DNA from 2 places in the Paenibacillus sp. S-38 genome. Region 2 is predicted to be linked to the other one. Evidence: predicted binding sites of a transcription regulator. Region 2 holds the regulator's gene; the other holds the start of a gene.
The links. The regulator LexA, encoded in region 2, represses DNA repair genes until DNA is damaged. The targets are predictions, from matches to a motif close to CGAACATATGTTCG.

Region 1: a site for LexA is predicted at 7,906-7,919, ahead of recA (recombinase RecA). Genes of this name have one in related genera too.

Annotation. Positions count from the first base shown of each region.
Region 1 is NZ_CP187970.1:5,422,374-5,437,843, forward strand. Features, by position in the region: gene ACP26L_RS23765 (2-oxoacid:acceptor oxidoreductase subunit alpha) at 1-559, opposite strand, end outside; gene ACP26L_RS23770 (dipeptidase) at 778-1,728, opposite strand; gene ACP26L_RS23775 (stage V sporulation protein S) at 1,935-2,195, opposite strand; gene ACP26L_RS23780 (TIGR00282 family metallophosphoesterase) at 2,341-3,135, opposite strand; gene rny (ribonuclease Y) at 4,099-5,640, opposite strand; gene ACP26L_RS23790 (RecX family transcriptional regulator) at 5,915-6,664, opposite strand; gene recA (recombinase RecA) at 6,783-7,832, opposite strand; gene ACP26L_RS23800 (competence/damage-inducible protein A) at 8,015-9,262, opposite strand; gene pgsA (CDP-diacylglycerol--glycerol-3-phosphate 3-phosphatidyltransferase) at 9,309-9,887, opposite strand; gene rimO (30S ribosomal protein S12 methylthiotransferase RimO) at 9,887-11,215, opposite strand; gene ACP26L_RS23815 (YajQ family cyclic di-GMP-binding protein) at 11,380-11,871, opposite strand; gene ACP26L_RS23820 (helix-turn-helix domain-containing protein) at 12,010-12,909, opposite strand; gene ACP26L_RS23825 (DUF3388 domain-containing protein) at 13,002-13,781, opposite strand; gene ACP26L_RS23830 (hypothetical protein) at 13,875-14,672, opposite strand; gene ACP26L_RS23835 (DUF3243 domain-containing protein) at 14,876-15,130, opposite strand; gene ymfI (elongation factor P 5-aminopentanone reductase) at 15,208-15,470, opposite strand, start outside.
Region 2 is NZ_CP187970.1:3,325,450-3,340,919, reverse strand. Features, by position in the region: gene metH (methionine synthase) at 1-3,157, opposite strand, end outside; gene ACP26L_RS15390 (1,2-dihydroxy-3-keto-5-methylthiopentene dioxygenase) at 3,463-4,005, shown strand; gene ACP26L_RS15385 (HAD family hydrolase) at 4,147-4,941, opposite strand; gene ACP26L_RS15380 (hypothetical protein) at 5,060-5,557, opposite strand; gene ACP26L_RS15375 (aldo/keto reductase) at 5,590-6,591, opposite strand; gene ACP26L_RS15370 (DUF896 domain-containing protein) at 6,609-6,812, opposite strand; gene ACP26L_RS15365 (LysM peptidoglycan-binding domain-containing protein) at 6,961-7,218, opposite strand; gene lexA (transcriptional repressor LexA) at 7,499-8,119, shown strand; gene glnA (type I glutamate--ammonia ligase) at 8,302-9,639, opposite strand; gene ACP26L_RS15350 (MerR family transcriptional regulator) at 9,759-10,172, opposite strand; gene ACP26L_RS15345 (aminotransferase class I/II-fold pyridoxal phosphate-dependent enzyme) at 10,301-11,557, opposite strand; gene hflX (GTPase HflX) at 11,550-12,881, opposite strand; gene ACP26L_RS15335 (AAA family ATPase) at 12,878-13,873, opposite strand; gene ACP26L_RS15330 (HAD family hydrolase) at 14,010-14,702, opposite strand; gene ACP26L_RS15325 (hypothetical protein) at 14,858-15,079, opposite strand; gene ACP26L_RS15320 (SDR family oxidoreductase) at 15,258-15,470, shown strand, end outside.

The DNA of each region.
Region 1 (15,470 bases), 2.1 Mb from region 2:
CAGGCAGCGGGCCGCCGTTAAGCTCCAGTACGAATTCTGCGGCTTTGCGGACCGCTTCGATGTTTTTCTCTACGACCGCTGCACCTTTACGGCCGAATTCTTCTTCTACTGCTTTATTAAACACTTCGAGCGGCAGGCCGAGCAGGGCCCAGGATGCGCCGGAAGCAGCCATATTCTTAAACAGGGACGTACCGAGTTCTTCTGCAATTGCCGTAATCGGCACAGGGAACAATCTTGCTTTCACGCCTTCAGGAACAACCGGATTTACTTTTGCATCGGCGATGATGACGCCGTTCTCACGCAGCTCATGTGCGTTTACATCGATGGTTTCTTGGTCAAACGCGACGAGGATGTCGAGATCGTCGGAAATGGCACGAATCGGTTTCGTACTGATTCTGATTTTGTTGTTTGTGTGTCCGCCCTTGATCCGCGAGGAAAAATGACGGTAGCCGTACAGGTAGTACCCCAGTCTGGTCAATGCCGTGGAAAAGATTTTATCCGTACTTTCCACGCCTTCCCCCTGTTGTCCTCCGACCTTCCAAGATAATTGGCTAATCACCGTTGTCCACTCCTTTTGATTGTCGCTGACTAAAGCAGCTGAGCCCAAAGCTCCCCAAAAGAGCACATGTCTCTTTCAGTTGTCTCACAAATTTTATGATGTCAAGAGGTAAAAAGCAAGAGATTTTGGCATTTTTGAAAGATAGTTAATTTAGATCATATTCATACCGCAGCGAGAATAGTTTGGTGCTCTTGTATCTTGGATCGGAATACGATTGTTCAGAACTCCGGCAGATGACGGTGCAGGAACGTGAACCAGTTGCGGCTGAGAAACCCGGCCACCTGTGTCTCCGTGTAGTGCTTGCGAAGCTCCTCCTCCAGGCGGTAAAACTGCCCTGCATGCTCAAGGCCCGGAATCCATTCGCCGATGCCGTCAAAATCCGATCCGAGAACCACCCGCTCCGCGCCTCCGAGAGAGCAGATATGTTCGATGTGCCTTACCACTCCTGCTATGCTGGCCGGCCTCCCGCTTTCTACGAAATAGGGCACGAAGGTGATCCCTATTCTTCCATCTCTTCGGATCAGTTCACCGATCTGGCGGTCATCCAGATTTCTCGGGTGTCCGCACAGTGCCTTGGCATTGGAATGGGTGGCGACGAACGGACGCGGCGAGCTTGCGGCCAGGTCCCAGAACGAGGCGACGGACAGATGGGATGCATCCAATAGAATGCCCAAATCCCCGCATTCTTTAATAAAGCTTTTTCCCTTCCTCGAGAACCCGCCCCTGCGCGGCTCCAGAATCCCGTCGGCGGCCCAGTTGCCGTAGTTCCAGGTCGGACCGATCATCCGCACCCCCAGGTGGTACAGGATGCGGGTATACAAAGGAGAGGCGTTCAGTGCATCCGCCCCTTCGAGCGTCAGCAGCCCCCCGATCTCAGTCCCCCCCATGACCTCATCCAGGTCGCGGCGGGTGCGCACCAGCCGAAGCTTGCCCTGACGCTCCACACGCTGGTGGAAGATGTCGATATACTCCAAGTAATGGTCAAAACGCGCATCGCTTATACGTTCAGGCAGGTAGATCGCAAAAAACTGCAGCTTCACATTCGAGCTGTGCAGCCTTGAATAGGAGACGTCCAGCCTTGCCTCGTTCGGATCGTGAAAATCGATTGCAGGGTTATTGTAGAGCTTGAGCAGGGCATCGCAGTGGCCGTCGACAACAGGGGTTTTCATGGGGTTCTCAGTCTCCCTTCCTTGTAAGCCGCAGAATAGCCAAACAGAACAAAAAACCTGTCTACGGAGTAAACAGGCGTTTCGGTTTCTTGTTTTATGAAAGGCTTTCTTTGGAATGCGGATAAGGACAATCCGTACGATGAAATTCGGTTGGCTTTCTCGGTGCTGTGTACACCGTCCGGTCCGAAGAGGGGCTGGCCTGCGCTCTAGCGCGGCTCCACGATCAATTTAATGGCGGTGCGGTCTTCCCCATCGATTACAATATCGGTAAACGCCGGTATGCAAATCAGATCAACCCCGCTGGGAGCAACGAATCCTCGCGCAATAGCTACCGCTTTAATTGCTTGATTGAGCGCCCCAGCCCCGATGGCCTGGAGCTCCGCAGCCCCGCGTTCACGCAACACCCCCGCCAATGCACCGGCTACGGAATTTGGATTGGATTTTGCTGAAACTTTTAATACTTCCATGAAAGTACCTCCTCGGGAATGATGATTGCTTCCGGTATTAATCATATTCTAGGAATTTAAAGTTAATTCCTTCTGTCCGAAGAGAGTACGGTCGAAAAGTTTTGAATTTTGTGTCAATTCAGACGTTGGGTCCGATTCCCTTCCGTTATTCAAACATTACCGCATCTTCATCCTTGCGAATCAGCTGAATTTTACGGCCGAGCCCCGTAGCCGGATCGAGATCGATGACCACCGCGTGAAAATGCCACTTGCCTTCATCCACCACAAACCGCGTCGGCAGCTGAGTCATGAACTTCTTCATCACTGCCGTCCGCTCCATGCCGAGAATGCCGTCGCGCGGACCCACCATGCCTACATCGGTCACATAGGCCGTCCCCTGCGGGAAAATGCGCTCGTCGTGCGTCTGCACGTGCGTATGGGTCCCGACCACCGCCGATGCCTTCCCGTCGAGATGCCAGCCCATGGCGAGCTTTTCCGAGGTCACCTCCGCATGGAAATCGACGAATACATACTTCGTGCGCTTCTTTGCCTGCGCTACCAGCTCGCTCGCTTTCTCGAACGGGCAGTCCAGCGGCGGGAGGAACGTCCGGCCCTGCAGGTTGATGACGGCCAGCTCGGCTTCTTTGGTCTTGATATACATGATCCCGCGGCCCGGTGTTCCCGCCGGGAAGTTCGCCGGGCGGATCAGGCGCTCTTCCTTGTCGATGAAGTCGAAGATCTCTTTCTGGTCCCACGTGTGGTTGCCCATCGTGATCCCCTGCACGCCCATCTCGTACAGCTCCTTCGTGATCGCCTGCGTAATGCCGCGGCCTGCGGCTGCGTTCTCCCCGTTGGCGATAATCCACGTCGGGTTGTATTTGGATTTGAGGCCCGGCAGGCAGGCCTTCAGTGCCTTGCGGCCGACGGAGCCTACAATGTCTCCGATGAATAATAGTCTCATGTGGGGTTATTCTCCTTTGACTTTGTTTCTACATCCCCCTCTTTCCCCCTTCTCCAGAGAAGGGGGAGGACCGGGCGCTCCGCCCCTGGACCCCAAAAGGGCGCGAAGGAGGGAAGGGGCCGGCGTTGATGGGAGGATGGCGTTTGGATCGCTATCGTCTTGCCTGCGTAGGGATGCCCAGGGCATAGCTTCGCTAATGCACTGGGCACCCGGCCGGCAGACACGCTTACATGAAGTGTTCTCTCGCGGCTCCCTGCCCTATACTCGAGCATGGTGATATGCAGGCGTTCGGGAGGGGCTGCGAATGTGGAGCCGCCTTGACCTTACAGGTCAAAGCTCTTGGTTAGAGCGGCGTTTTAGAGGGCAGTACGTGCGGTGAGATGCTCAAGGCAGCCATCCGCTGGATCGCCGGGCTTTCAGCCCCGGCTGCCAGGGATGCAGGGCTCTTAAGGGCGGACTCGGCCGTTCAGGCCTACTGCGTGCGCTGAGGAGCTTAAGGCGGCTATCCGCTGGATCGCCGGGCTGTCGCACCGTCTGCCAGGGACGCAGGGCTTAAGGGCGGGCTCGGCCGTTCAGGCCTACTGCGTGCGCTGAGGAGCTTAAGGCGGCTATCCGCTGGATCGCCGGGCCTTCAGCACCGGCTGCCAGGGATGCAGGGCTCTTAAGGGCGGACTCGGCCGTTCAGGCCAACTGCGTGCGCTGATGAGCTTAAGGCGGCCATTCGCTGGATCGCCGGGCTGTCGCACCGTCTGCCAGGGACGCAGGGCTTAAGGGCGGGCTCGGCCGTTCAGGCCTACTTCGTGCGGTGAGGTGCTCAATGCAGCCATCCGCTGGATCGCCGGGCTTTCAGTCCCGGCTGCCAGGGATGGAGGGCGTAAAAACAAGCTCAATTCCCACACCGCCATTGCCCGAGAACAAAAGAGAAGTGGCCGCGCGGCCACTTCTCTCAGGTGAAGTATGCGGTTATTTGGCGTATTCCACGGCGCGCGTTTCACGGATAACCGTGACTTTGATATGGCCGGGATAATCCAATTCGCCTTCGATCTTCTTCGTGATGTCTCTTGCGAGACGGAACGCTTCGGTATCGTCTACCTTCTCGGGCTGTACCATAACGCGAACTTCGCGGCCGGCTTGGATGGCGTACGATTTCTCGACGCCTTCGAACGACTCCGAGATCTCCTCAAGCTTCTCCAGACGACGGATGTACGTCTCGAGGGTCTCGCGGCGAGCGCCCGGTCTAGCGGCCGAAAGGGCATCAGCAGCGCCAACGAGCATCGCGATGACGGAAGTGGCTTCGGTATCGCCGTGATGCGAGGCGATACTGTTGATGACGACCGGATGTTCTTTGTACTTCTTCGCAATCTCGACGCCGATCTCCACGTGGGAGCCTTCGACTTCATGGTCGAGCGCCTTCCCGATGTCATGCAGAAGACCGGCACGCTTCGCCAATGTCACGTCTTCTCCGAGTTCTCCTGCCATCAGACCGGCGAGGTAAGCGACTTCCATAGAGTGCTTCAGTACGTTCTGGCCGTAGCTCGTACGGAACTTGAGACGTCCCAGGATCTTGATCAGATCCGGGTGCAGTCCGTGTACGCCGGTCTCGAATGTAGCTTGTTCGCCGTATTCGCGAATCCGCTCGTCCACTTCCTTGCGGGACTTCTCGACCATCTCTTCGATGCGGGCCGGGTGAATCCGGCCGTCCGCGACCAGCTTCTCGAGCGAGGTGCGGGCGATTTCACGGCGAATCGGGTCGAAGCCCGACAGGATGACCGCTTCCGGCGTATCATCGATGATGAGATCGATTCCTGTCAATGTTTCGAGGGCCCGGATGTTGCGGCCTTCACGGCCGATGATCCGGCCCTTCATTTCTTCGTTAGGAAGCGCTACAACGGAAACCGTCGTCTCTGCCACATGATCTGCGGCACAGCGCTGGATCGCCAGCGTGATGATTTCGCGTGCTTTCTTGTCGCCTTCTTCTTTGGCCTGCTGCTCGATTTCCTTAATGAGTTGGGCGGTTTCGTGGCGAACCTCTTGTTCCACGTTTGTCAGGATGATGTTCTTCGCATCCTCCATGGTCAGAGCTGAAATCCGCTCCAGTTCGGAAACCTGATCTTTATAAATCTGATCAATTTGAGCCTGGGTTTCCTCGATTCGCTTCTCTTTGTTGGCGACCTGCTCTTCTTTTTTCTCGAGAGATTCTAATTTTTTATCCAGCGACTCCTCTTTTTGCAACAATCGTCTCTCTTGTCGTTGTGTTTCATTCCGACGTTCACGAATGTCTTTTTCAGCTTCGGTTCTCAGCTTGTGAATCTCGTCTTTCGCTTCGAGAACCGTCTCTTTTTTCAGTGCGTCCGCCTCTTTACGAGCATTTTCCACAATCTGTGCGGCAGCTGATTCAGCACTTGAGATTTTCGCCTCTGCAAGGGACTTGCGGATAAAATAACCGACCCCGAAGCCAAGAGCACCAACTAAGAGAGAAATCAAGATCGTGAGGACTGGGTCCATCCAGTTCACCTCCCTCGTTGTTTCTCCAAGGGGTAAGCTTGGGATAATGTGGTTTTTTAATCCATTCTGCTAGCATGGGATGCCAGGGGCTTTCCATGAACCGGAAGTTCGGGCGCCTCCACGGCTGCTGAAAGCATGCTGCCCACAAGCGGCACATTTCAGAAATAAAGTAAAAATTGGCGATTTTACTTTCGAATCCTCCCTGGGCTGTTAGGGCGGATTCTGGTGTATAATGAATATACATGATTATTTTAGCTTTTGGCAAAGAAGCTTGTCAAGGTGTACTCCAGGGATCCCCGGATTCTTCCAGCTCCTCCCACTCGTTATCCCCTGTGTGCCGGGGAAGATCGCTCAGCACCCGGCTGACAACCGAGCCCGGGTAACCGCGCCGCTGCAAGAATCCTGCGATTTTGCGGCGTGCCTTCACCGGGTCCCTCCGCATTTCGTTCGCATACCGTTTCTCCGCAAGCTGCCGGGCCATCTCATACTCGGTCTCCTCGTCCACCTGGGCGATCGCTTCCTGAATTTCTTCTTTGGCTATGCCCTTCTGCTGAAGCTCCTGCTTGATGAAGTGCCGTCCCTTCTTCTGGGACACGATACGTTGTCTCGTCAGCATCTGCGCGAATTCCGCATCGTTCAGATAGCCCTCACGGCGCAGCCGCTCCACGGTTCCGGAGATGAGCTCCGGCCCATAGCCCTTCAGCTTAAGCCGGCTGCGGATCTCGTGCATCGAACGGAGACGGCTAGACAGCAGGCGGACCGCATCGAGGTAAGCCCGGCTCCTCTCCTCTTCCGACAGAATCCTGACCAAGGTCTCCGTATCGACCTCTGTCCCTTTGAACAGGTGATGACGGATCAGCACGTCTTCATGCACCGAGAGAGCGAACGTTTCATTTATGTAAATGTTGTAGCGGCTCTTCGTGCGCTTCTGCTGTTCCACTTTGGTAATGATCCCGCCTTCGGGCGGGGCCTGCGCTTCGTTCTCTGCCCTTCCATCCGTATTCGTGCCGTTGTTCTCTTCCACGGGATCCCCTCCATCGAAAAAGGCAAAAGCACCTACCCCTTCGGAGTAAAGGTGCTTTTGCCCGGCTTGTAGTGAGCAGCCGGCGCCGTCCAAGATCATGCCTCGGACACGGCAGGTCTTACTGCTCGAACAGTGCCAATTCTTCGTCTTCTTCCTCGTCATCCGTATTCGGGCCGACCACGGCGGTCAGGTTGCTGTTCTCACGGATCTTCTTCTCGATGACCTCAGCCACCTGAGGGTTCTCCTTGAGGAACTGCTTGACGTTCTCACGGCCTTGGCCGAGACGGTCGTTGTTGAAGGAGTACCATGCGCCGCTCTTCTGGATCACATCCATCTCGGTCGCGATATCCACGATGCTGCCTTCACGGGAAATGCCTTCACCGTACATGATGTCGATCTCCGCCTGCTTGAACGGAGGCGCGACTTTGTTCTTGACGACCTTAATCCGCGTGCGGTTACCGACCATGTCGTTCCCCTGCTTGATCGTCTCAATCCGGCGCACGTCCAGACGTACGGAGGAATAGAACTTCAGGGCGCGTCCGCCCGGTGTCGTCTCCGGGTTACCGAACATCACGCCGACCTTCTCACGAAGCTGGTTGATGAAGATCGCAATCGTCTTCGACTTGTTGATCGCACCGGACAGCTTCCGGAGCGCCTGGGACATCAGACGGGCCTGCAGACCGACGTGGGAATCCCCCATCTCGCCTTCAATCTCCGCCTTCGGCACGAGTGCCGCAACGGAGTCGATAACGATAATGTCTACCGCGCCGCTGCGCACCAGAGCCTCGGCGATCTCAAGCGCCTGTTCGCCGGTATCCGGCTGGGAGAGCAGCAGCTCGTCGATGTTGATGCCGAGCTTGCTTGCATACAGAGGATCCAGAGCATGCTCCGCATCGATGAATGCGGCCGTGCCGCCGTTCTTCTGTACTTCCGCGATGGCATGCAGGGCCACCGTCGTCTTACCGGAGGATTCCGGTCCGTAGACTTCGATAATTCTACCGCGCGGAAAGCCGCCGATCCCAAGGGCAATATCCAGGGCCAGGGAACCGCTCGAGATGGTCTCCACCTGCATGTGGGTGGATTCCCCGAGTTTCATGATGGACCCTTTACCGAACTGCTTCTCAATTTGACGGAGGGCGTTCTCCAGTGCTGCGCGACGATCTGCCAAACAAATCACGTCCTTTTTTCATATTAAGTACCACCCGCAGGTGATTTATAAACGAAAGTGCGTTAAGCATTCCCGAACATACATTCGGTCGTGGTGCAAAAGAAAAACCGTAACACGACATTCAGAAATGTTACGGTTCTTCCGTTACAATCTATTATACTTGATTTTCCCTGTGTTAGCAACTAGATTTTGATCTTTTTCCAGAGATGGTAGAGCGCGGTTTTGGAGGCTCGCAGCTTGATCGTCTCCCGGTTGCCGGACAGCTGCAGCATCACCACTTCAGTGTCTGCGCCCCTCTCAGCGATCCCGACATAGACGAGGCCAACGGGCTTCCCCTCGGACTCTGTCGGCCCTGCTACGCCGGTCAGGGAGAGCGCATAATCGGCATCCGCCAGCTTCCTTACGTTCTCGGCGAGCAGCCTCGCCGTCTCTTCGCTGACGGCTCCCGGAGCACCCGGTCCCTCCAGCTGCTCGATGGGCACGCCGAGCACCTTGTTCTTCACCTGGTTCGTGTAGCAGATCACCCCGCCGGCGAACGAGTGGGAGCCGCCGGGTACCGCCGTCAGCAGATCGCTGAGCTGGCCTCCCGTGCAGCTTTCGGCTACCGACAGCGTCTTGTTGGCTGCCGTCAGCAGGCGGAGCACCTCAAGCTCAAGCGTGATATCCTCGGAAGCGTAGACATGGTCCCCGAGCCGGGTACGGATCTCCCGCTCAAGCGGCCACAGCTTCTCCGTTGCTTCCTCCTTCGAAGCGGCCCGCGTCGTCAGGCGAAGCGCCACCTCCCCCTCCTTGGCATAAGGGGCGATCGTAGGGTCGGTCTGGGCCTCGATGAGATCGATCAGGGCGTGCTCGAGGAATGATTCCCCGATACCGGCGAACTTCATCATCGTCGAGAAGAGCGGCTGCACGCTGCCCAGTTTGGCCGTGAGCCACGGAACCACCTGGTTGTCGAACATCGGCTTCATCTCTTTGGGCGGTCCCGGCAGCAGAATATAGTGCGTCCCATCCTGCGTTACGGCGTTGCCTACGGCAAGGCCGGTCTCATTAGCCAGCGGGTCGGTGCCCTCAAGCATATAAGCCTGCCGGATATTGCTCTCCACCATCGTAATCCCGCGGCTGCGGAACATGCCTTCCATATAGTCGTAAGAAGGCTGATGAATCACCAGCTTCCGGCCGAGCACCTCAGCCAGCACGTCCTTCGTCAGATCGTCCTGTGTGGGGCCGAGGCCGCCCGTGCAGATAATCAGATCGGCGCGGGACTTCGCGATGGCCAGGGTCTCTTTGATCCGGTCCGTATTGTCCCCCACGACGGTCTGATAATAGACACCCACCCCTATATCGGCGAGCCCTCTGGATATGTACTGTGCGTTCGTATTGACGATTTGGCCCATCAGCAGCTCGGTACCGACGGCGATAATCTCTGCTTTCATAGTCAGATGGCCTCCGGTTTCGGCGGGATACTTGCCTCCTCCAGCCTTAATCGCTGAAGTTGATTACATGTTTGTTCTTGACGAAATAGTCAATACCCGAATAGATCGTAATGATAGCGGCGATCCAGCTCGCAATCTGGTCGAACGGGAAATGGATCAGCGCAAACGGAAAATTGTTGATGAGCAGTGCGATAATGGCCGTAATCTGGGCCGCTGTCTTCCATTTGCCCCATTTGCTGGCCGCCAGCACCACCCCTTCGAGCAGGGCGATCTGCCGAAGGCCCGTGATCGCAAATTCACGGGAGATGATGACGATGACAATCCAGGCATCAACCTTGTCCATCTCGACGAGCGAGATGAGGACTGCCGAGACCAGCAGCTTATCGGCCAGCGGATCCAGCAGTTTGCCCAGATTCGTGACCAGCTTCCGTTTCCTGGCGATGTACCCGTCCAGCGAGTCGGTGCTCGCCGCCACGATGAAGATCAGGGCGGCGATGATCTGGTTGTAGGTGATGCTGAACTGCTCGATGCGCACATGCGGGAACTTGACGTTGATGAGCAGGAACAGCATGATGATTGGCACCAGAAAGATTCTGGCCAGGGTAATCCGGTTGGCCAGGTTCATTACGCTACGACCTCCCCGGAGAAGTCAAATTCAAAGGAATGGGTGATCTTCACTTTCGCGATGGAGCCGATAGTCAGTTCACTGCCCCCGACGAACACTTCACCGTCAATCTCCGGCGCATCAAACTGCGAACGGCCGACATACACGTCGTTACGCCCGTCGTATTTCTCGATGAGCACGTCGATGACCTGGCCGATCCGTCCGCTCCCCCGGCTGTTTGAGATCTCCCGCTGAATTTCCATGAGAACGTTCGAGCGGTATTCCTTGACCTCATCAGGCACCTGGTCAGGCAGGCGCGAAGCCGGCGTATCCTCTTCCTTCGAATAGGTGAAGACGCCGAGACGGTCGAACTGTACGTCCTGAATGAAGGATTTGAGATTCTCGAAATCCTCTTCGGTCTCGCCGGGGAAGCCGACGATGAGCGAGGTGCGCAGCGACACGCCCGGGATCCGCTCGCGGATCTTCTTGATGAGCTCGCGGGCATCGCGCTGGCGGCCGGGACGGCGCATCCGCTTCAGAATGCTGTCCGAGCTGTGCTGCAGCGGCATGTCGATATACTTGCAGATCTTCGGATTGTCTGCGATGACGTCAATGAGCTCGTCCGTGAAGAAGCCCGGATAAGCATAGTGCAGACGCACCCACTCGATGCCCGGCACCTCACTGACGCGGTTCATCAGCTCGGGAAGCTTGAACCCGTCATAGAGGTCGGTCCCGTAATTGGTGGAATCCTGCGCGATCAGCGAGATTTCCTTCACTCCCTGCGCCGCCAGCTGCTGCACCTCTTCCAGAATGGATTCCATACTGCGGCTGCGGAACTTCCCGCGCATGATCGGGATGGAGCAGAACGTACAGGCATTGTCGCAGCCTTCCGCGATCTTGACGTATGCCGTATAGCGCGGTGTGGTCAGCCTGCGGGGGAGCTTCTGCTCATAATTAAACACCGGGTTGCCTACATAAACCGGCTTGCGCCCGACAAGCGCCTCATCGATGATCTGGTTGATGTTGTGAAAATCTCCGGTGCCAACGATCCCGTCGATCTCCGGCATCTCCTTCAGCAGCTCTTCCTTGTAGCGCTGGGTAAGGCAGCCTGAGACGATCAGCGCCTTCAGGTTCGCGGTCTGCTTAAGCTCCGCCATATCCAGAATCGTATTGACCGATTCCTCCTTGGCCGCATCAATGAACCCGCATGTGTTGACGATAATGATCGTCGCTTCTTCCTTCTCCGAAACCAGTGTGTACCCGCGCTCGTGCACCAGGCCCGACATGATCTCGGAGTCGACCAGGTTCTTCTCGCAGCCGAGTGTAACCACTTTCACTTTCTCCGTCATAACTTTCCTCCAAGCTGTCGCGTTTGCGCTCTATTTCAGGGTCCTGATCATTCACTAGTAAACAATGTAGTACCCAGTATAATATAGGCTCCCAAAAGGTGTCAAAACCGGAAGGAGGAGCCGCCTCGGATGCCCTCTCGGCCGGCCCTCCCCTCCCGATGGCCTTAGCGGAAGTTAATAAACTGCAGGTCCAGCGGCAGGTCCGCCTTGCGCAGCAGCGCCATCACCGCCTGAAGATCATCCTTGCTCTTGCCCGTCACCCGGATCTGGTCGCCTTGAATCTGGCTTTTGACCTTAAGCTTGGAATCGCGGATCATGATGTTGATCTTCTTCGCATTATCCTGATCGACACCCTGCTTCACCTTAATCCGCTGGCGGACGGTGCCGGAAGAAGCGCCTTCAACCTTGCCGTACTCCAGGTTCTTCAGCGAGATGCCTCTCTTCGCCATCTTCGACTGGAGAATATCCAGCACGTTCTGAAGCTTGAAGTCGTCGTCGGACACCACGACAAGCTCCTCCTTGTCGAGAGCGATGCTGCTCTTGCTGCCTTTGAAGTCAAAGCGGGTCGCAATTTCCTTCTCCGCCTGGTTGATCGCGTTGTTCATCTCCTGCATATCCAGCTTCGATACGATATCAAATGAATTCTCACTGCTCATGCTCATGCATCCTTCCTTTACCGTTCAGTTCCATTTTATTTTAACAAAAAAGACACCTTCAGCACAAAACGTCCGTGTGTCTGGGGTGTCTCGGGTGTCTTCTTGGGGGCTGGGCTTCACAACTGACATCGATGCTTGTTAGGAGGTTTTGGCGGCGAAATCAACTTGGATCTTCTTCACATTCGCCACGTCGCCGACCGGCACAGGCGTTCCGTTCACAACCAGATCGACCGCGCTCGCCTTCCCGAAGATCAGGAATGCGGAGGTCGTCAGCTCGTACGTCTTCGTTTCCCCATTCTGGTAAGTCCCCTGGTCCACGGATGTACCACGCTTGCCGCCCTGCATCTCATCCACTTCAAGCCAGCAGGCGTCGCCCTTGATCGTGATCTGGACGGTCAGCTTGTCTGCGCCCGCAACCGTGTAAAAATCAGTCCCGCGCTCGCTCTTCGTCAGCTTGACTTCCACCGCCGGAGCAGGTGTCGGCGCCGGGACAGGAGCCGGGGCGGGAACCGGAGCAGGCGTCTCTCCGGCTGCATTCTGCTGCGCCGCGCTTCCGCCGCCCGCGCCGGCCTGCGGAGTAGCAGGCGCAGGCGTCTGCGGAACCGCGTCATCGGTCAGACGTGCCGGCAGATCCTGGCTTGCCCCGCTTGTTCCGCTGTAATTTTTGCTCACGAAATAGTAGCCGAGGCCAAAGATCAAGACGACAAATGAGATCAGCATCGCGCTCGACGCCCATTTGCTGAACCGCTCGGAGTTTCGGGAGGTCCGCTTGCTTCGGATCGGTTCGATATGCTCAGGCTCGGCGGCCGGAATATCGCTTTGATACATGCTCAGCACTTCGTTCGGATCGAGTCCCACCGCTTCGGCGTAACTCTTTATAAAGGCGCGGACATAAAAATTCCCCGGCAATACTTTGTAATTGCCGTCTTCGATCGCTTCAAGATAACGTTTGCGGATTTTGGTGGTCTCCTGCAAATCTTCGAGCGATATTTTTTTGTCCAAACGGGCTTTCTTCAGAAGCTGGCCTAAATCAGACATGGGGTCACCCCTTCCCTTCATGTTGCCGGGCGGCATCAACTGCCGCCCCATCTATGTTTGATTGGCGTACGGAGCGTCGGTCCGGCTGTGGCTCAGTAGTCGTCGAAACCGCCGGTGAACGTCTCGTAAGAGATCTCTTCCTCTGGATTATTGCGCAGTTCCACAATACAGTCGAAGTGTTCGTATGTATACTGGGACTCGCGGATAAAAATATCCGGATGCTCAATCACTTTGGTCGAAGGCATAGCCATAATCTCCTGCATCAGCGAATGATGCCGCTCGTTGGAACGTAGGGTGGAGACGATGCCGTCGATAATGAACACGTTATTGGCATTCATCTCATCTTCGGACAGCTGGCTCCTTACGGTCTGGCGCAGCAGGGTCGAAGAGACGAAGGTCCACCGCTTGCCGGAGCAGACGCTGCCCGCAATGATTGACTCGGTCTTGCCCACTCGCGGCATCCCGCGCAGCCCGATCACCTGATTGCCTTCGCGCTTGAAGAGCTCTCCGAGGAAGTCGACCAGCAGCCCGAGCTCGTCGCGGGTAAACCGGAAGGTTTTGCGGTCATCGGAGTCCCGTTCGATATAACGGCCATGACGAACGGCCAGAATATCGACCAGTCTCGGCGTACGCAAAGCCGTTATAGTTATATTATCCACTTTTTTGAGCATTTTACCCATCAGCTCAATTTTTTCTTCATCTTTGGTCTGCAGCAGCATGCCGCGGGTCCGGTCTTCGACCCCGTTGATCGTCACGATATTGATATCGAGCATCCCCATTAGGGACGCAATGTCCCCGAGCAGGCCCGGACGGTTCTTATGTATCTTGTACTCCATGTACCACTGCTTGATCTCGCTGGATTCCATCGTCATTGAACTATTGCTCCGTTCTATATGTGATAAGGGTCCCGAATCACTTCTACAATATTCGATAAATTCCTCCCGGGTTAGGGCGGTATATACGGATTAATTTTTGACGATCCTGGCTTCGCTCTCGGAATAAGGCTGAATGCCCGGCGTCCAAGGCTTGCCGTCCATCGCTCCCTGAAGCAGCGTAAGGATGCCGTTCCACTGCAGCTGTACGGTCGTCCCTGCCATGTTCATCACGGGAATCTGCAGGCTGCGCATCCGCTGAACCGCGGCTTCGTCCATCGGTGCGTATACGGCGATCCATGCCGGCCCATGCCGCCGGACCTGATGCTGGAACTGGACGTACCACCCTTCCGCATCGGAGAGCGAGACATATTCCGCCTCCTCGCTGGGCGCCCACTCGCTCGGCACGGGATAGGCCGACGTCGTCACCCACTCAATCGTGCGCCGCGCATTCGTCTGCTCCTTCACCCACGGGTCCCATAGAGCGCGGAACTCCGCGTCCTGCACGAGCTTCATCTGGATATGCTCCCCGGTCAGCTGCACCGTATCGCGCGTCAGTCCGTCGTCAAGCAGCAGCCATTTGTGCTGTGTGACCTGCTGTGCCGCCTCCAGGGCGCTGCGGGCGAGATCATGGCCTGCCACCACAATATAATCGTAATTCCGCGCTCCCGTCCTGGCGATCATCTCCGGCGTCCACGCCGTCTGACTCTCGGCATTCTGCACCCACTCGTAGGACAGATACCTGGTATTCTGCCACTGGGTGAGTGCGGCCTGCAGCGCAGCTTTGTCGGGTTCGGCGAGTGTCGGACCGGTCACGATCAAGAGCGATGCCTTCTTCTCGAGCAGTGCCGGTTCAATGGCCGGAATATGTTTGCCGCAGCCGGAAGCCATGGCCAAAACCCCTAACATACTTACACCGATTACGGCTTTTTGTAACACCCGGGACCATGGTCCGGCTCCGGTTTGGTGATGCCAGATTTCCTGCTTCATTTCATTCATCCTCTATCTCAATCGGTATGCTATTGTTCAGTATACCAGAAAAAAGCAGGAAAAGCCTCCTTGATAGGAGGCTCACAAAATGGCAGCTATAATTATTAGTTGTTCGCTTTGGCCAGTTTCACCATGATGCCGGCCATGACTCTTCTTTCATTCTCGTCAGCAACGTCCCAGAGCTCTTTAAGCACACGCTCTTCCTTGTTCTCCGGGTCGACCTTGTCGGACAGGAACTCACCGATTTGGTAAGCGAGCTTCGAGATGAGCTCCTCGCTCATTCCAGCCTTCTCCGCCTGCTGTACACGCTCACCGAGAAATTCTTTCCAGCGTTCGAACACCTTCAGGACCGTAGCCATGATCGCAACTCCTCCTTGTGCATATAGGTTCATTACAAGCTTACTATTCGCAAAAGAGGCGGTGATTATGCGGTCCGTCAGGTCAGCCACCCGCCGTTCGGCGAGATGATCTGTCCGGTAATATATCCCGATTCGGGAAGCGCGAGAAAGTACACCAGGGAAGCGATCTCATCGGGCTTGCCGAAACGCCCAGCCGGGATGTCGTTCTCCATGGCGGCCTTCTCCTGCTCGTCAAAGCCCGACATCATGAGCGTGTCCACCGCTCCGGGGGCCACGGCATTGACCGTCACGCCGGAGGGTGCCAGCTCCTTGGCCAGCGCCTTGGTGAAGGCGTTGATCC
Region 2 (15,470 bases):
AGCCTTCCGCCATCTCGAGCGCGGCGGCCTGCAGGGCGTGGGAGCGTAGGTAATCGCCCTTCTCGCGCCACTGGGCCGACAACTCGCTGACGCCGTGTCCGGCCGTCACGACCAGGAAGCCCACATAATCCATCTCGCCGCTGCTTACCGGCTTGAGATAATCGGCAAGGCAGAGATATGGTTCCTTCTCCTGCCGCGGGAACGTGAATTTCTGCAGCACGCGGCTCGGATCCTGCGGATCGTAGACCAGCACGTCGTTGCCGTCGGACTGGGCCGGGAAGAAGCGGTACATCCCCTGCGCCTTGATGATGCCCGCCTGCTGGGCTTCCGCCAGAATGCCATCCACCGTCTCCTTGAGCTGCAGCGCCTTCGGATCCTTCTCGGCAATCAGGTTCTCGACCTTGCCCTTCAGTCCAAGATGGTGTCCGAGCAGCATCTGCATGTTGACGTACGGCACCAGGTGCGAGATCGGATAGTCGCGCAGCACGCGGCGCTCGAGATCCGGCGGCACCTGAACCGGTACGGTACGGTCTACCGTGGACGTCATGACGCGGGTCAGTGCCGGCATGCTCTCATCCTTGCGGCCGGCTTCCTTAACATCCGACTCCATGCTCTCCCGCAGTTCGCGGATAAGAACCTGGCGCTGCTCGGGATCGCTAAGCTTGTTGGCGATGTCAAGGCCGTCCATCGCATCCTTGGCGTACAGCACCATACCGTCGTATTCCGGTGCGATTCGCGTCTTCGTGAACTTGCGGGTGAGCGCCGCGCCTCCTACGAGAATCGGCACGTCGATGCCGGCATTCTTCATATCCTGCGCCGTGACGACCATTTGCTGCGCCGATTTGACGAGCAGGCCGGAAAGGCCGATCGCATCAGGCTTCTCTTTGCGGTACGCTTCGATGAGCTGCTCCGGCGGGACCTTAATGCCGAGGTTCACGATCTTGTATCCGTTGTTGGAAAGGATGATCTCGACCAGGTTTTTGCCGATATCGTGAACATCGCCCTTCACAGTAGCGAGGATAATCTTGCCTTTGACGGCGCTGTCCGCCTTCTCCATGTACTGCTCCAGATGGGCAACGGAGGCTTTCATGACCTCGGCGCTCTGGAGCACCTCGGCGACGATCAGCTCGTTGTTGTTGAAGAGCCGGCCGACCTCTTCCATCCCCTTCATCAGCGGTCCGTTGATGATGTCGAGCGGCGCATACTTCTTCAGCGCTTCCTCCAGGTCCGGGATCAGGCCTTCCTTCGTTCCCTCGACAACATAGGAAGCAAGCCGCTCTTCCAGTGTCAGGTTCGAGATCTTCTCCTTCTTCTCGACCTTCTTCACACGGAAGTAGGCGACGAATTTCGCCAGCGTCTCGTCCGTCGTATTGAAAATGAGCTCTTCCGCGAGCGCGCGCTCTTCTTCCGGTATGGAAGCGTAGCGCTCCAGCTTCTCGGTGTTGACGATCGCATAATCGAGCCCGGCTTTGGTACAGTGGTAGAGGTACACCGAGTTCAGTACCTCACGGCCGGCATCCGGCAGACCGAAGGAGATATTGCTGAGGCCGAGAATCGTCATCGTCTCCGGATACTTCTCCTTGATCATCCGGATGCCCTCGATCGTCTCCACGGCGGAGCCGATGTACTGCGGATCTCCGGAACCGACAGGGAACATGTTCGGGTCAAAAATGATATCCTGCGGCTTCATGCCGTACTTCTTCGTGAGCAGCTCATACGCACGGTCGGCAACTTCCATCTTCGCCTGCCGGGAAACCGCCTGCCCGCGCTCGTCGATGAGAATCATGACGACCGCCGCACCGTACTTATGGAGCAGCGGCACAATCGCTTCGAACTTCGACTCGCCGTCCTCGAGGTTGATCGAGTTGACGATCGCCTTGCCCTGGGAGTATTTGAGCCCCAGCTCGATGATGTGGTCATAAGTGGAGTCGATCATCAGCGGCACTTTGACCTTCTTGACAACCTGAGGAAGGAATTGATTGATGGCATAAGCCTCGTCAATATCCGTGTCCTGCAGATTGATGTCGATGATATGGGCGCCGTTCTTCACCTGCGTCCGCGCAACCTCCGAGGCTTCTTCGAACTTCTCTTCCTTGATCAGCCGTTTGAACTTCCGCGAGCCGGAGATGTTCGTCCGCTCCCCGACCATAATCGGCCGGTTGTCCGGCTCTACATAGACGGTTTCGATCCCCGAGATGGCCGGCGGGTGAACCCCGTCCTGCTTGCGCGGCTCGTACTTGCCCAGTGTCTCCGCCATGGCCCGGATGTGATCCGGCGTCGTACCGCAGCAGCCGCCGGCAATGTTCAGCCAGCCCTGCTCGGCGAAGCCCGCGAGCTTCATGGCCAGCGATTCCGGTGACTCATGGTACTTGCCGTTCTCATCCGGCAATCCGGCGTTCGGGTAACAGGACACGGCAGTACCTGCAATCTCCGAGAGGGTACGGATATGATCGCGCATGAACTCCGGGCCGGTGGCACAGTTGAGACCGAACGAGATCGGGTTCAGGTGCTCCAGCGAGACATAGAACGATTCGATGTTCTGCCCCGCGAGCGTCGTTCCCATCGGTTCGATCGTGCCAGAGATCATGAGCGGGAGCTTCACGCCCAGCTTGTCGAACGCATTGCGGATCCCGATGGAGCCCGCCTTCACGTTCAGCGTATCCTGCGAGGTCTCGAGCAGCAGGGCATCCACGCCGGCTTCAATCAGGGCCTCGGCCTGTTCCTGGTACGATTCGACGAGCTCGTCGAATGTCACGCCTCCCGTAACGGACAGCGTCTTGGTCGTTGGGCCCATGGCTCCGACGACGTAGCGCGGCCACTCCGGCGTGCTGTATTTATGGGCTGCTTCGATCGCCAGCTTGGCCGCGGCCAAGTTCAGCTCCCGGGCGCGATCCTGCAGATCGTACTCCGCCAGAACAACGCTTGTGGCGCCGAACGTATTTGTTTCGACCATATCCGCACCGGCGGCAAAGTACGCTTCATGGATTTTCTGGATGACATCCGGACGGGTAACAACGAGAATTTCATTACAGCCGTCAAGGTCCTCGCTGCCGAAATCGGCCTCCGTCAGATTCTCCTGCTGGATCATGGTGCCCATCGCACCATCCAGGATCATAATTTTTTTCTTCAGCTGCTCCTGCAGTGATGGCTTGTTCATTACCGCTTGATCCCCTTCCCCTGCCGTCCTCTTCCTTCACGACTCGGAAGGACAGTCCTGCATTTCTCTGTAGTAATGCACCCGCTGAGGCCGCTTGTACGGCCTTCACGCATAGTTTAACCCATAGTTTATCAGAAAGCGTCCTTAATGAAAAGGAAGGAATGAACCGATTTCACGAACTTTTCATCATATCCTATCGGATTTATGCGGTTTTATCATCGACAGAAGCCCCCTATTCCACTATAATACAGGGAGAGAAGATTTCCTGATCTATACTTACATTAACTGAAGAAAGAGGGATGGACATGGCAGAAATCCGCATCCGCAACACGAACGAGCGCATCTCCGGCGAAGAGAATGTGAGAGCGTTCTTAGATAAGCAAGAGGTACTGTACGAACATTGGAATGCAGCGAAGCTTCCGGCCGAGCTCCAGGAGAAGTTCATTCTGAGCGACGAAGAAAAAGCACAGATTCTCTCCACCTTCGACGAAGAAATCCGTGATCTTGCAGGCCGCCGCGGTTACAAAACCTGGGATGTCATTGCACTCTCGGACGCCACACCCAACCTGGACGAACTGCTGAAGAAGTTTGAGTCCGTCCACACCCACACGGAAGATGAAGTACGTGCCATTACGGCTGGCCGGGGCATCTTCATCATCAAGGGCACCGACGATGTAGGCTACTTCGATGTGGAACTCGAAGCCGGCGACGTCATCTCCGTACCGGAGCATAAAGCCCATTTCTTCACTTTGATGGAGAACCGCAAGATCGTAGCCGTACGCCTCTTCATCGAGACGGAAGGCTGGATTGCTCATCCTTACGACGATCCTTCGTTCCAAAAGGCTTAATAAGCCGATTTTGCACCACTGAGTAACAGATCAGCCTCTGCTTCGGCAGAGGCTTTTTGATTTGCTCTGCAGCCGAACGACAGGAAAAAAGCCTCGCCCGAGTGGACGAAGCTTTGGATAGGACGATGAATAAGTGCACTGCTACTCGATCGAATCGATAATCGGCTGGATGTCTCGCAGGGAACGGATCTCATGCACAGGAATAATCTCGTCGGTGCGTGTAAGTTCATGGCGGTTGATCCACAAGCTGCGCATGCCGATCGCATTCGAGCCCATGATATCGGTCGTAAGCTTATCGCCCACCATCAGTCCTTCATCCGGTTTAATCCCAAGCAAGCTGACCGCATGCTCAAAGATCGCCGGATTCGGCTTGCCCCGGCCGAACTCGCCGGAGATGATGATATGATCGAAATAAGGAGCCAGCTGCGGCACCCCGGCCAGCTTCTCCTTCTGGAGATCGGGCGATCCGTTGGTCAGCAGCAGAAGCTGGTAGCGGCCCTTGAGGGAATCGAGCACCTCGAAGGTTTCTTCGTAGACGATCGGACGGCTGCGCCGTTCCGCAGGGAACAGCTCGCCAAGACGGTATCCGAGCTCCGCGTCATCGATCCCGAGTGCGAGAAGTCCACGGGTCCAGGAAGCTGTCCGGTAGCCGGGGGCAAGAGCCTCGAGCTTACGGAACTCTTCCTGCTCCCCGCTCGTGAAGTTTGCCCAGAGTCCCTCGAACGGATTGATCCCGATCATCTTGGTGAACGGGAAGGTCTCGTACGACTCATATAAAGCTCTGGCTTCTTTGCGTACCGCTTCCTCGAGCTTCACCGGATCGACACCGGTCACTCGCGCTGCTTCTTCGCAGGTAGCCCGGAAGGCCTCCTGCACGCTGCGATCATCCCACAGCAGCGTATCGTCCAAGTCAAACAGAACAGCCTTGATTCCCATGTCTACAGTCCTCTTTCCCCCATAAAGTTAACTCTTCTGTATCCAATCAATTTATCGTTGCCTCTATTGAAAAAGGCACAAAACGCTAAGCCTGGAAGACAAATGCGTCATCCCGGACTTAGGCTTCCTGCTGCAGAGCAATGCCATGACGCTGGGCAAATGCAACCAAGTGCGGCCGGGTCTCCTCAACAGGGAATTGATGGTAGATCCGTGAGAATGCCCAGCGGGCGGATTTGCCCTTCATGGAGATGACGATCGAATCCTTGTTCACGGCAATCTCTTGAATATCATCCGCCTTCAGGCTGCGGTCTCCCCCAAAGCGGCGGGATGTGATCGCATGTTCTCCGATGCGCAGGAACGGTCTCCGTGCCCAAAACATCAGGAAGGCAAGAAAGATATAGCTCGCCCCGGTTACCCAATACAAGTTATCCGTGGCTGCCTGGCCCCGGAACGCAATAAAGCAAAAAACACCGGTAGCCACAAGCAGCATAGGCAGTACCCAGCTGCGGCCCCGGAATGTCTTAGCTTGATCGGCGGATGAACTGTCCGACGAGATAAGCCCCTGTCCGCTCTTCTTACGCTGAACATTTGTTACCTTGGTGTTCTTTCGAACCATTCGTGACCACTTACGCGACATATCCGAACCCCTTATCTCTCATCTATACTCTTCCGGCGGAACTTCTCGATAAAGCGCTGCGGATACTCTTCATCCAAGGCACTGACCTCGTCCAGCCGTGTCCACTGTTCCGAAGACAGCTGCCAGCCAAATGCTCCCATATTGTCCTCGAACTGCTCAAGAGTACTCGCTCCGAAGATCGGAGAAGTAATGCCCGGCTTATGGATCAGCCAGTTCAAGGCAACCTGAGCGGGTGTCTTCTCCGCTTCTCCGGCTACGGAAACCACCTCGTCAAGAATGCGGAAGTTCTTCTCGGTATTCCGAAGCTCCCAGCGGCTCTCCCCCGCCTTGGCCGACAGCCTTCCTTCCGTTGGTTCTTGACCGCGGACATACCGGCCGGTCAGGAATCCGCCCCCCAGCGGCGCCCAAGGGATGATCCCGACGTTCTCTTCCAGGCATAAAGGAATCATCTCTCTGTCCATGGTCCTGCAGACCAGGCTGTACTGCGGCTGAATGGAAATAAACCGCGCATACCGGTTAAAGTCACTGATCGACAGAGACTTCATCAGCTGATAAGCCAAGAAATTGGAGCAGCCGATATACCGTACCTTACCTGCGGACACGAGGTCGTCGAGGGTACGAAGCGTCTCCTCGATCGGCGTGACCTGATCCCACACATGCAGCTGGTACAGATCGATATAGTCCGTATTCAACCGGCGTAGACTTGCTTCCACTCCATCGAGAATATGCTTACGGGAGAGGCCTACGTGGTTAATGTTCTGACTGGTCGGGAAACGAACCTTGGTTGCCAGAATCACTTCGCTGCGCTTCTCGCGGATCGCCTTGCCGACAATCTCTTCGGACTTCCCGCCAACGTAAACGTTCGCCGTATCGATGAAGTTCCCCCCACGTTCCAAGAACCGATGGATCATTTCGATCGAATCCTGCTCATTCGTGGCATTCCCGAACGTCATCGTACCCAGACAAAGTTCGGATACCAGGATGCCGCTTCTGCCAAGCACACGATATTCCATGAACGAGCTTCCCCCTCTCAGTTCTTTCCTTCGCCTTCTTCTTCGTCGACAAACTTGATATTCTCAAGCTGCGTACGCAGGTTGGATTTGAAAGAGTCGATATACTTACGGCGAAGCTCGTTGCGTTCGTCCATCTCTTCATCCGTGAGACCTTCCGCTTTCGCTTTGCGGGCCAGTTCGTTAATGCGCTTCACCCTTACATCATGTTCCGATTCGCTCATGCCGTTCCTCCCGAAATTGGTAAGCCGAGGCACCACTTGCAGCTCCGGATCCCGACTGCAGCGGGCAGGCTTGTATCATTAATACTTTGACATTCCAAGTAGGGATTGTCAAGAGTTCGGAAGGAAACCAAAGGGCTCCAGGAGCCGGTTAGGGAAGCAGCAGCTTCTGCCCTGTCTGGAGGGAAGAAGACTTCAATCCGTTAAGCTTCTTCATCTTATCTATGTAATCGCGGATATCGTCATCCGGTGCAAATTCAGACGCAATCGCCCAAAGTGTATCTCCCTGGTGCACATACACGAATTCGTGCTCTTCCGGAGAGGTGCCGGCTGCGTGAGCATCCTGACCGGACAGGGAGGCTGAAAGCCCCCCAAGAAGGGCGAGCAGCATAACCAGAATGAATCCCATCGTTGCATAGCGTACGTATGTTCGCTTATTATTATGTTGAGACCGGGCTGCATGCTCCCGTCTGCGATATGTACTCTCATTAGAAGCCCGTCCGATCAGTGCAGTGTTCTGTACCATAACCGACATCCTCTCCCAAACATTTGTTCTCTTTTCGTTCTGGATTCAATTTATCACGAACAAACGTTTGTGTCAACGGGTTTTCTCGAACTAATGTTTGTACGAACTCCGGTTCTGTGTTATAATTCTACTAATCGATTACCAACAATTGGAGTGATATGGCATGAGCAAGATCTCCTCCCGGCAGCAGGCAATCTTGGAGTTTATTAAGAATGAAGTCAAAGATAAGGGCTATCCCCCTTCCGTCAGGGAGATCGGAGAAGCGGTCGGACTCGCCTCCAGCTCTACTGTACACGGCCATCTGGAACGCCTTGAGAAGAAGGGACTGATCCGCCGCGACCCGACCAAGCCCCGCGCCATCGAGATTCTCGACGGTTCTCTCGGTGACGGCGCCTATGCCGTATCGGTCGCCCATGTACCTCTGATCGGGCGGGTTACCGCTGGCGTACCGATCACAGCAACGGAGAACATTGAGGATTACTTCCCTCTACCGAGCCATTATGTCGGCGACAACAACGTGTTCATGCTCAGTGTTATCGGTGAGAGTATGATCGAAGCGGGCATTCACAACGGCGATTTCGTAATCGTCCGCCAGCAGCAGACTGCATCGAACGGCGAGATTGTCGTGGCCATGACTGAGGATGACGAAGCCACGGTGAAGACATTCTATAAGGAGCGCGATCACATCCGTCTCCAGCCCGAGAATCCCACCATGGAGCCTCTCCGGCTTAAGAATGTAACGATCCTCGGCAAAGTTATCGGCGTATTCCGCAACATTCACTGATCGCCCCCCTTCCGGAACGGCACCCTGCCGTGTCCGGATTTTTTTTGCCCTGTGTTCGAACGCAGCGGCCCTCAACATCTTACCTGCTAAGAAATCCAATAGGGGACCCTTTCCTCAAAACAACAACAAAAAGGCCGTTCATCCTTCGGGAATTCCCGGAGGACAAACGGCCTGTCTTAGTTCTAGTACAGTGTCAGATACTGCTCGCGCTCCCAAGCGTGAACTTGGGTGCGGTAGATGTCCCACTCGATCTCTTTGAGCTCGTAGAAGTGAGCCAGCGCGTGATCGCCGAGCGCATCGCAGATGACATCATCACGAAGCATTTCATCAAGCGCCTGCTTCAGGTTCAGCGGCAGGCTTGGAATGCCCTGCTCTTCGCGCTCATCTTCGGTCATCACATAGATGTTGCGGTCTGTCGGAGGCGGCAGCTGCATCTTGTGCTTGATGCCGTCGAGGCCCGCTTTGAGCATGACCGCCAGCGCGAGATAAGGGTTCGCAGCCGGATCGGGGTTGCGCACTTCAACACGCGTACTGAGGCCGCGGGAAGCCGGTATACGGATCATCGGGGAGCGGTTGCTCGCCGACCAGGCCACATAACAAGGTGCCTCGTAACCAGGTACCAAACGCTTATACGAGTTCACGGTCGGGTTCGTGATCGCCGCGAAGGAGCGCGCATGCTTCAGAATGCCGGCCATGTACTGGCGGGCCACCGTGCTCAGACCGAGCTTGTCGCTCTCGTCGTAGAACGCGTTCTCATTACCGCGGAACAGCGACTGGTGGCAGTGCATGCCGGATCCGTTCACGCCGAACAGCGGCTTCGGCATGAACGTCGCATGCAGCCCATGCTGGCGGGCCACCGTCTTGACCACGAGCTTGAAGGTCTGGATCTGGTCGGCCGCTTTGATCGCATCGGCGTATTTGAAGTCGATCTCATGCTGGCCCGGAGCCACTTCGTGGTGGGACGCTTCGATCTCGAAGCCCATCTCCTCGAGCGTCAGCACGATCTCGCGTCGGCAGTTCTCGCCGAGGTCCGTAGGCGCCAGGTCGAAGTAACCGCCCTGGTCGTTAAGTTCCATCGTCGGGTTGCCCTTCTCGTCGGTCTTGAACAGGAAGAACTCCGGCTCAGGCCCTACGTTCATGGACGTGTAACCCATCTCTTCGGCTTCCTTCAGCGCCGCTTTCAGAATGCCGCGCGGGTCACCCGGGAACGGGCGGCCGTCCGGCAGGTAGATATCACAGATCAAACGGGCTACACGGTCTGTCGTAACCCATGGGAACACGACCCAAGTACTAAGATCGGGATATAAGTACATATCGGATTCTTCAATCCGCACATAACCTTCGATGGACGAACCGTCGAACATCATTTTGTTGTCCAGCGCCTTCTCCAGTTGGCTTACAGGAATCTCCACGTTCTTGATCGTACCGAGCAAATCCGTGAATTGGAGACGAATAAAGCGGACGTTCTGTTCCTTGGCGATGCGCAGAATGTCTTCTTTGGTAAAGTTCTTGTCCGACACTGTGTAATCTCCTCCTTAGACTTATGTATCAGGGAATGCATATTAACGGAGTAACCGGGCACCCCTTGCGGCCGAAGCCGAAAAAGAAAGCGGTACCGCGGCTGCCCCGGCCGAACGTTTTACTTGCGGAAAAAGCGCGAGAGTTCGCCTTGAATCAATGATACCTGGTTCGGACGCTTGCCCCCGCCGAGCAGCTGCTGCTTCAGCATTTTGTGAAGCTGAGAGTCGGTGAGCTCCCGACGCTTGACTTCCGTTTGCTCATTGAGAATGGTTGCATCCTCCGAATCCTTGTCAACCGGAAGGAGAACCTGCTTGATCCCGGCAATGTTGACGCCTTTCTCGATCAAGTCTTTAATTTCCAGCAAACGCTCGACGTCATTGAAGGAATAAAGCCGCTGGTTGCCGCCGGTGCGTGCCGGGATAATCAATTCGTGCTGCTCATAATAGCGAATCTGTCTGGCGGTGAGATCGGTCAGCTTCATTACAATGCCAATCGGAAAAAGCGCCATATTTCTGCGTATTTCATCAGTCATGCCTATCACTCCTAAACGCTGAAGGAACCTTACCGCTATTGTAACCTTAGGAGTGAAACGTGTCAAGTTGTGTTAGGTTTATGCCATATGTCAGCATAAATTACAGAAAACGCTTTTTTGACCGATTGTCAAATTTCCGGCAGTAAGCCCCGGTCGATCATGTTCTGCAGGGCCGTCAGCACGCCCATCTTGCAGTGGGAATAGGTAAGCCCGCCCTGCATATAGGCGATATACGGCTCACGAATCGGCGCATCCGCCGAAAGCTCCAGCGAACCGCCCGAGATAAAGGTGCCTGCGGCCATGATTACCGGGTGTTCATAACCCGGCATGTCCCACGGCTCCGGCACTACGTGCGAATCCACCGCAGCGGCCTGCTGGATGCCTTGCACGAAAGCGATCAGGTGCTCAGGACCGGAGAAACGGATGGCCTGAATGAGATCCGTGCGCGGGTCCTGCCAGCGGGGATGCGTGACAAAGCCAAGCTGTTCGAAGACCGAAGCGGCGAACACCGAACCCTTAACGGCTTGTCCGACAAGATGCGGTGCCAGGAACAGCCCCTGGTAGATCGAGCGGGTGGTCCCCAGCATCGCCCCCACTTCCCCGCCAATGCCTGGAGCGGTCAGGCGGTAGGAAGCAAGCTCGACATACTTGGACTTCCCTGCTATGTATCCGCCGGATGCCGCAAGACCCCCACCGGGGTTCTTGATCAGCGAGCCTGCAATAAGGTCCGCACCCACCTGGGTCGGCTCCTGCAGCTCAGTAAACTCACCGTAACAGTTGTCCACAAACACGATAAGGTCCGAACGGATTTCCTTCACGAAATGGACCATCTCGCCAATTTGTTCCACCGTGAATGAGGGTCTCCAGGAGTAACCGCGCGAGCGCTGGATACCGATCACCTTCGTTTGCGGTGTAATGCGGCGGGCAATCTCGCTGTAGTCCGGCCTCCCGCCCTCCAGCAGGGGCACCTCATCATACCCGATGCCGAAATCCTGCAGCGAGCCAAGCCCATCACCCGGCTTGCCAATAACTTTGTGCAGGGTGTCATACGGCCGTCCCGTAATCATGAGCAGCCCGTCAGCCGGCCTCAGCACCCCGAAGAGCGCCGTTGAGATGGTGTGTGTGCCCGAAACGAAGTGCGGCCGCACCAGTGCCGCCTCGGCGCCGAACACGTCAGCATACACGAGATCCAGCACTTCGCGGCCCCTGTCATTATAACCGTACCCTGTCGACCCGGCAAAATGAAAATCACTGACCTTGTGTTTTTGAAAAGCGGAGATCACCTTCCACTGGTTGCGGTCGATGATCCCGTCAATCTCTTTCAGCTTCCCCTGTATCTGCTCCTCCGCCCGGTCCATCAGGCGGAGCACCTGCTCCTTAAACATGCTCCGTATTCTCTCCTCTGTCTCCCTGCGCCTGCTGCGACTGGTCGTATGCAGCAAGCATGTAGCCAATTTTGTCGTATTCCTTACTGTTCACACGGACGGTCATCAGCATATCATCACCGTCCACGTCGTTCTCAAGCACCTCGCCGACACGGTAGACCAGCGAGATCATCTCCCCTTTGTCCGCCGGAATGCGGTAGGTCTTGCTGTCCCCGGCCAAATGGGCTTCCAGCGTATCCACCAGCCGCTTCAAATCCCCTTCATTGTAGGCCGAAACCCGCAGGAACTCCCCTTCCGTCGTCAGCATGTCCGCTTGGGACGGGGACAGGAGATCGATTTTGTTGAATATCGTTACGCGGTCCTTGCCGTGCGCTCCGAGCTCCTCGAGCACCTGATCCACGACCCGCATCTGGATCGGCATCATTTCGGTCGAGCTGTCCACCACGTGCAGGATGAGATCCGCTTCGTTCGCTTCCTCAAGGGTCGCGCGGAAAGCTGCAACGAGATCATGCGGCAGATTCTGGATAAAACCGACCGTGTCCGTCAGCACAATCTCTACACCGTTTGGCAGCTTGAGCTGGCGGGAAGTCGGGTCCAGCGTGGCGAACAGCTGGTTCTCGACGTAGACGTCCGCCGCGGTCAGCTGGCGGAGAAGCGTCGATTTGCCGGCGTTCGTGTAGCCGACCAGCGCGACCTGGAACACGCCGGACTTCTTGCGGCGCTCGCGGTGCAGCGTGCGGTGGCGTACGGTCTCGGCCAGCTGGCGCTTCAGCTCCGCAATGCGGTCGCGGATATGCCGGCGGTCCGTCTCGAGCTTCGTCTCACCCGGACCCCGGGTACCGATTCCGCCCCCGAGACGGGACAGGTTCTTGCCGTGGCCGGAGAGCCGCGGCAGCAGGTAGCTCAGCTGGGCGAGCTCGACCTGGATAATCCCCTCGCGCGTGCGTGCGCGCTGTGCAAAGATATCCAGAATAAGCTGTGTGCGGTCGATGATTTTGACGTCGAGATACGTCTCCAGGTTGCGCACCTGTGCGCCGGAGAGCTCCTGATCGAAGATCGCCGTATTGGCGCCGGTCTCCAGAAGCATCTCCTTCAGCTCTTCCGCCTTACCTTTGCCGATAAACCACTTGGAGTCGGCATACTCCTTATTTTGCGTCAGCGTGCCGAGCACCTCCACCTGAGCCGTTTCGGCCAGGGCGATGAGCTCTGCAAGCGAGTATTCCGGATCGTAGGCATCCTGCCTTTTTTGCTCCTGCGTGACAAGGGAAACGAGGATCGCACGATCATCCAATTCCGTTGTTACTTCATGCGTCGTTTGTCTCATGGAAATCTCATACTCTCCTTTGCTGTCCTGCGCTCCGTTTTCACATCTTCCGGGCGGATGACCATCAGATCCTGCTTCGACGGCTGCATGTTCGTCTGGTTGAGCAGCCGCACGGCATGGCTGCGCAGCGCCTTCTCGATCAGGTTGCGGACGTAGCGCGCATTGCTGAAGGCGATGTCCATCTGCCCCTTCTCGAACATGATCTGCTGCCGGATCCGCGCCTCCGTGGCCGGGGTCAGCGAATATTCCCGTTCCTTGATCATCCCTTCGGCGATCTCCATCAGCTGGTCCACCGTATAATCCGGAAAATCGAGCTGGATCGGAAACCGGGAAGGCAGTCCGGGATTGGTTTGCAGGAAAAGTTCCATCTCTTCTGAATACCCGGCTAAGATTAGGATAAATCCGTTTTTGTGATCTTCCATCGCCTTGACGAGCGTATCGATGGCTTCTTTGCCGAAATCTTTCTCACCGCCGCGGGCCAGGCTGTACGCTTCGTCGATGAACAGGATGCCGCCCATCGCCTTCTTGACGAGCTCCCTCGTCTTCAGTGCCGTATGGCCGATATATTCGCCCACAAGGTCCGCCCTTTCCACTTCAATCAGGTGTCCCTTGGTGAGCACCCCCATCGTCTGCATCAGCTTGGCAATCAGGCGGGCGACCGTCGTCTTGCCCGTCCCCGGGTTCCCGCGGAATACCATATGATAGACCTGCGTGTTTGCCGTCAAGCCTGCTTCCGCCCGCATGCTGGCCACACGTAACAGCGCATAAATTTCGAATACCAGCTCTTTGACGTGGTCGAGGCCCACCATCTTGTCGAGCTCCTTCATAATCTCGCCGAACTGGCCCTGCTGGGTCAGCGGCTTGCCTTGAAACCTCGGCGCGGCGGCCGCCAGCGCGGCAGCCGGCTCCGGGCTGCGCAGAACGACCGAGATCTGCCGCGCATTCTTCGTAATCTGAATTCCGTCCGATCCTGGCTGCGTTGGGCCGCTCATGTGCTTCACTCTCCATTCTCGTCATGGTTCAAGTGTTAATGTATACGCACATGAGGGACGGATTGTGACTTAATTCTTTGTGTCCATTGTAATCGGCCCCGCCGCCAAAATCAAAAAGCGCCTCAACCCGTTCATCTCAGCCAATCTTCGTACTGCCGCCCTGTCCGCTCTGAGCCTCCAGTCGCGCGATAACCTCCATTAGAGACATATCCGCCATCGAAGTGAGACGAAGGTCATGCGCGCCGAATGGCAGCGCCCTTGTAGTCTCATTCGGAACCGTGACGCAGAACAAGCCGGCCCGCTTAGCCGCAAGCGCCCCATTGGGCGAGTCCTCAAAAGCAACGGCAGCGCCTGCAGGCACACCGAGTCCCTCAAGAGCCAGCAGGTACAGCGCCGGATCCGGCTTTACCTTCGCCACGTCCTCGGCCGTGCGGATCACCTCGAAGGCATCCAGTATGCCATGAGCAGCCAGATGGCCTGTAACCCAGGGTCTGTGCGAGCTGGAGGCCAGCCCCACCCGAAGTCCAAGCTCATGAGCGGACTGCAGGTACTCGAGCACCCCGGGCCGCAGCACTGCGGAAGCTAGCCGCTCCTCGTACAGCCGGCGCCGCCAGCTCCGGGCTTCCTCCTTGTCATACGGCGAACCGTACAGCTCCTCCAGATGCATGTAAGGATCAAAGGCTCCGGGTCCCGTTCCTATGCATGCGCCCCAGACATCAAGGGTAAGCTCGCAGGCATAGCGGCGGAACAGCGCCTGGAACGATTCGAATTCCGGCGTCTCCGTATCCAGGATCAGCCCGTCAAAATCAAATATAATGCCCTGAATCAGAATCATCACACGTCCGCCTCCTTCCTGTACTGTATGGTACACCAGCGAGGAAGGAATTGGATAGTGATTTTTTCATTATAAATGGCTTACACAGAGGCTGTAATCTCCAAAAAGACAGCCGACCCTCCTGCGGAAAGCCGGCCCCCTGCCCAGCGTTACGGACTTCGCTGGCCTACCTTATCATAACGTCCGTCCACTTCCTTGGCCATCTTCCGGTACTGCTTCGTCTCCTCCGCCACCGGATCGACGTCCGACTGCACCCGGATCTCCGTCTTGACCGGCAGCTTGCGGCGGGCTGCTTCATCCTTGTCTTCTTTCTTGAACTCGCCGTTGAACAATTTCTGGGCCAGCTCGAGTTCGACTTCTTTCTGATTCATGACGCATCACCCTCCTGATAGTAGCTTGGTTCGCTCTCCATCGGATTATGTACCTTCTCCGCCCGCCCTAGCACTCAGCCAAGAACTCCCATGGCAAGCCGGGGGACATCTGCAGCATCCTAGAAGAGAGCCTTACCCTACCCTCCCAGGCAGGACCCGGAAAGGAGAACAGCCGAGTATGACCAGCACAACGACATTTCCCCCCCAGCATCAGGATACGCAGCCGGGGATCGAGTCTCGCATGAATCCAAGGCCCATCTTCGAAGATGATCGGTACAAACCTGCGGGCAAGCTCAAAGACAAAACGGCGATCATCACCGGCGGCGACAGCGGCATCGGCCGGGCCGTGGCCGTCACCTACGCCAAAGAAGGGGCGGATGTGCTCATCGTC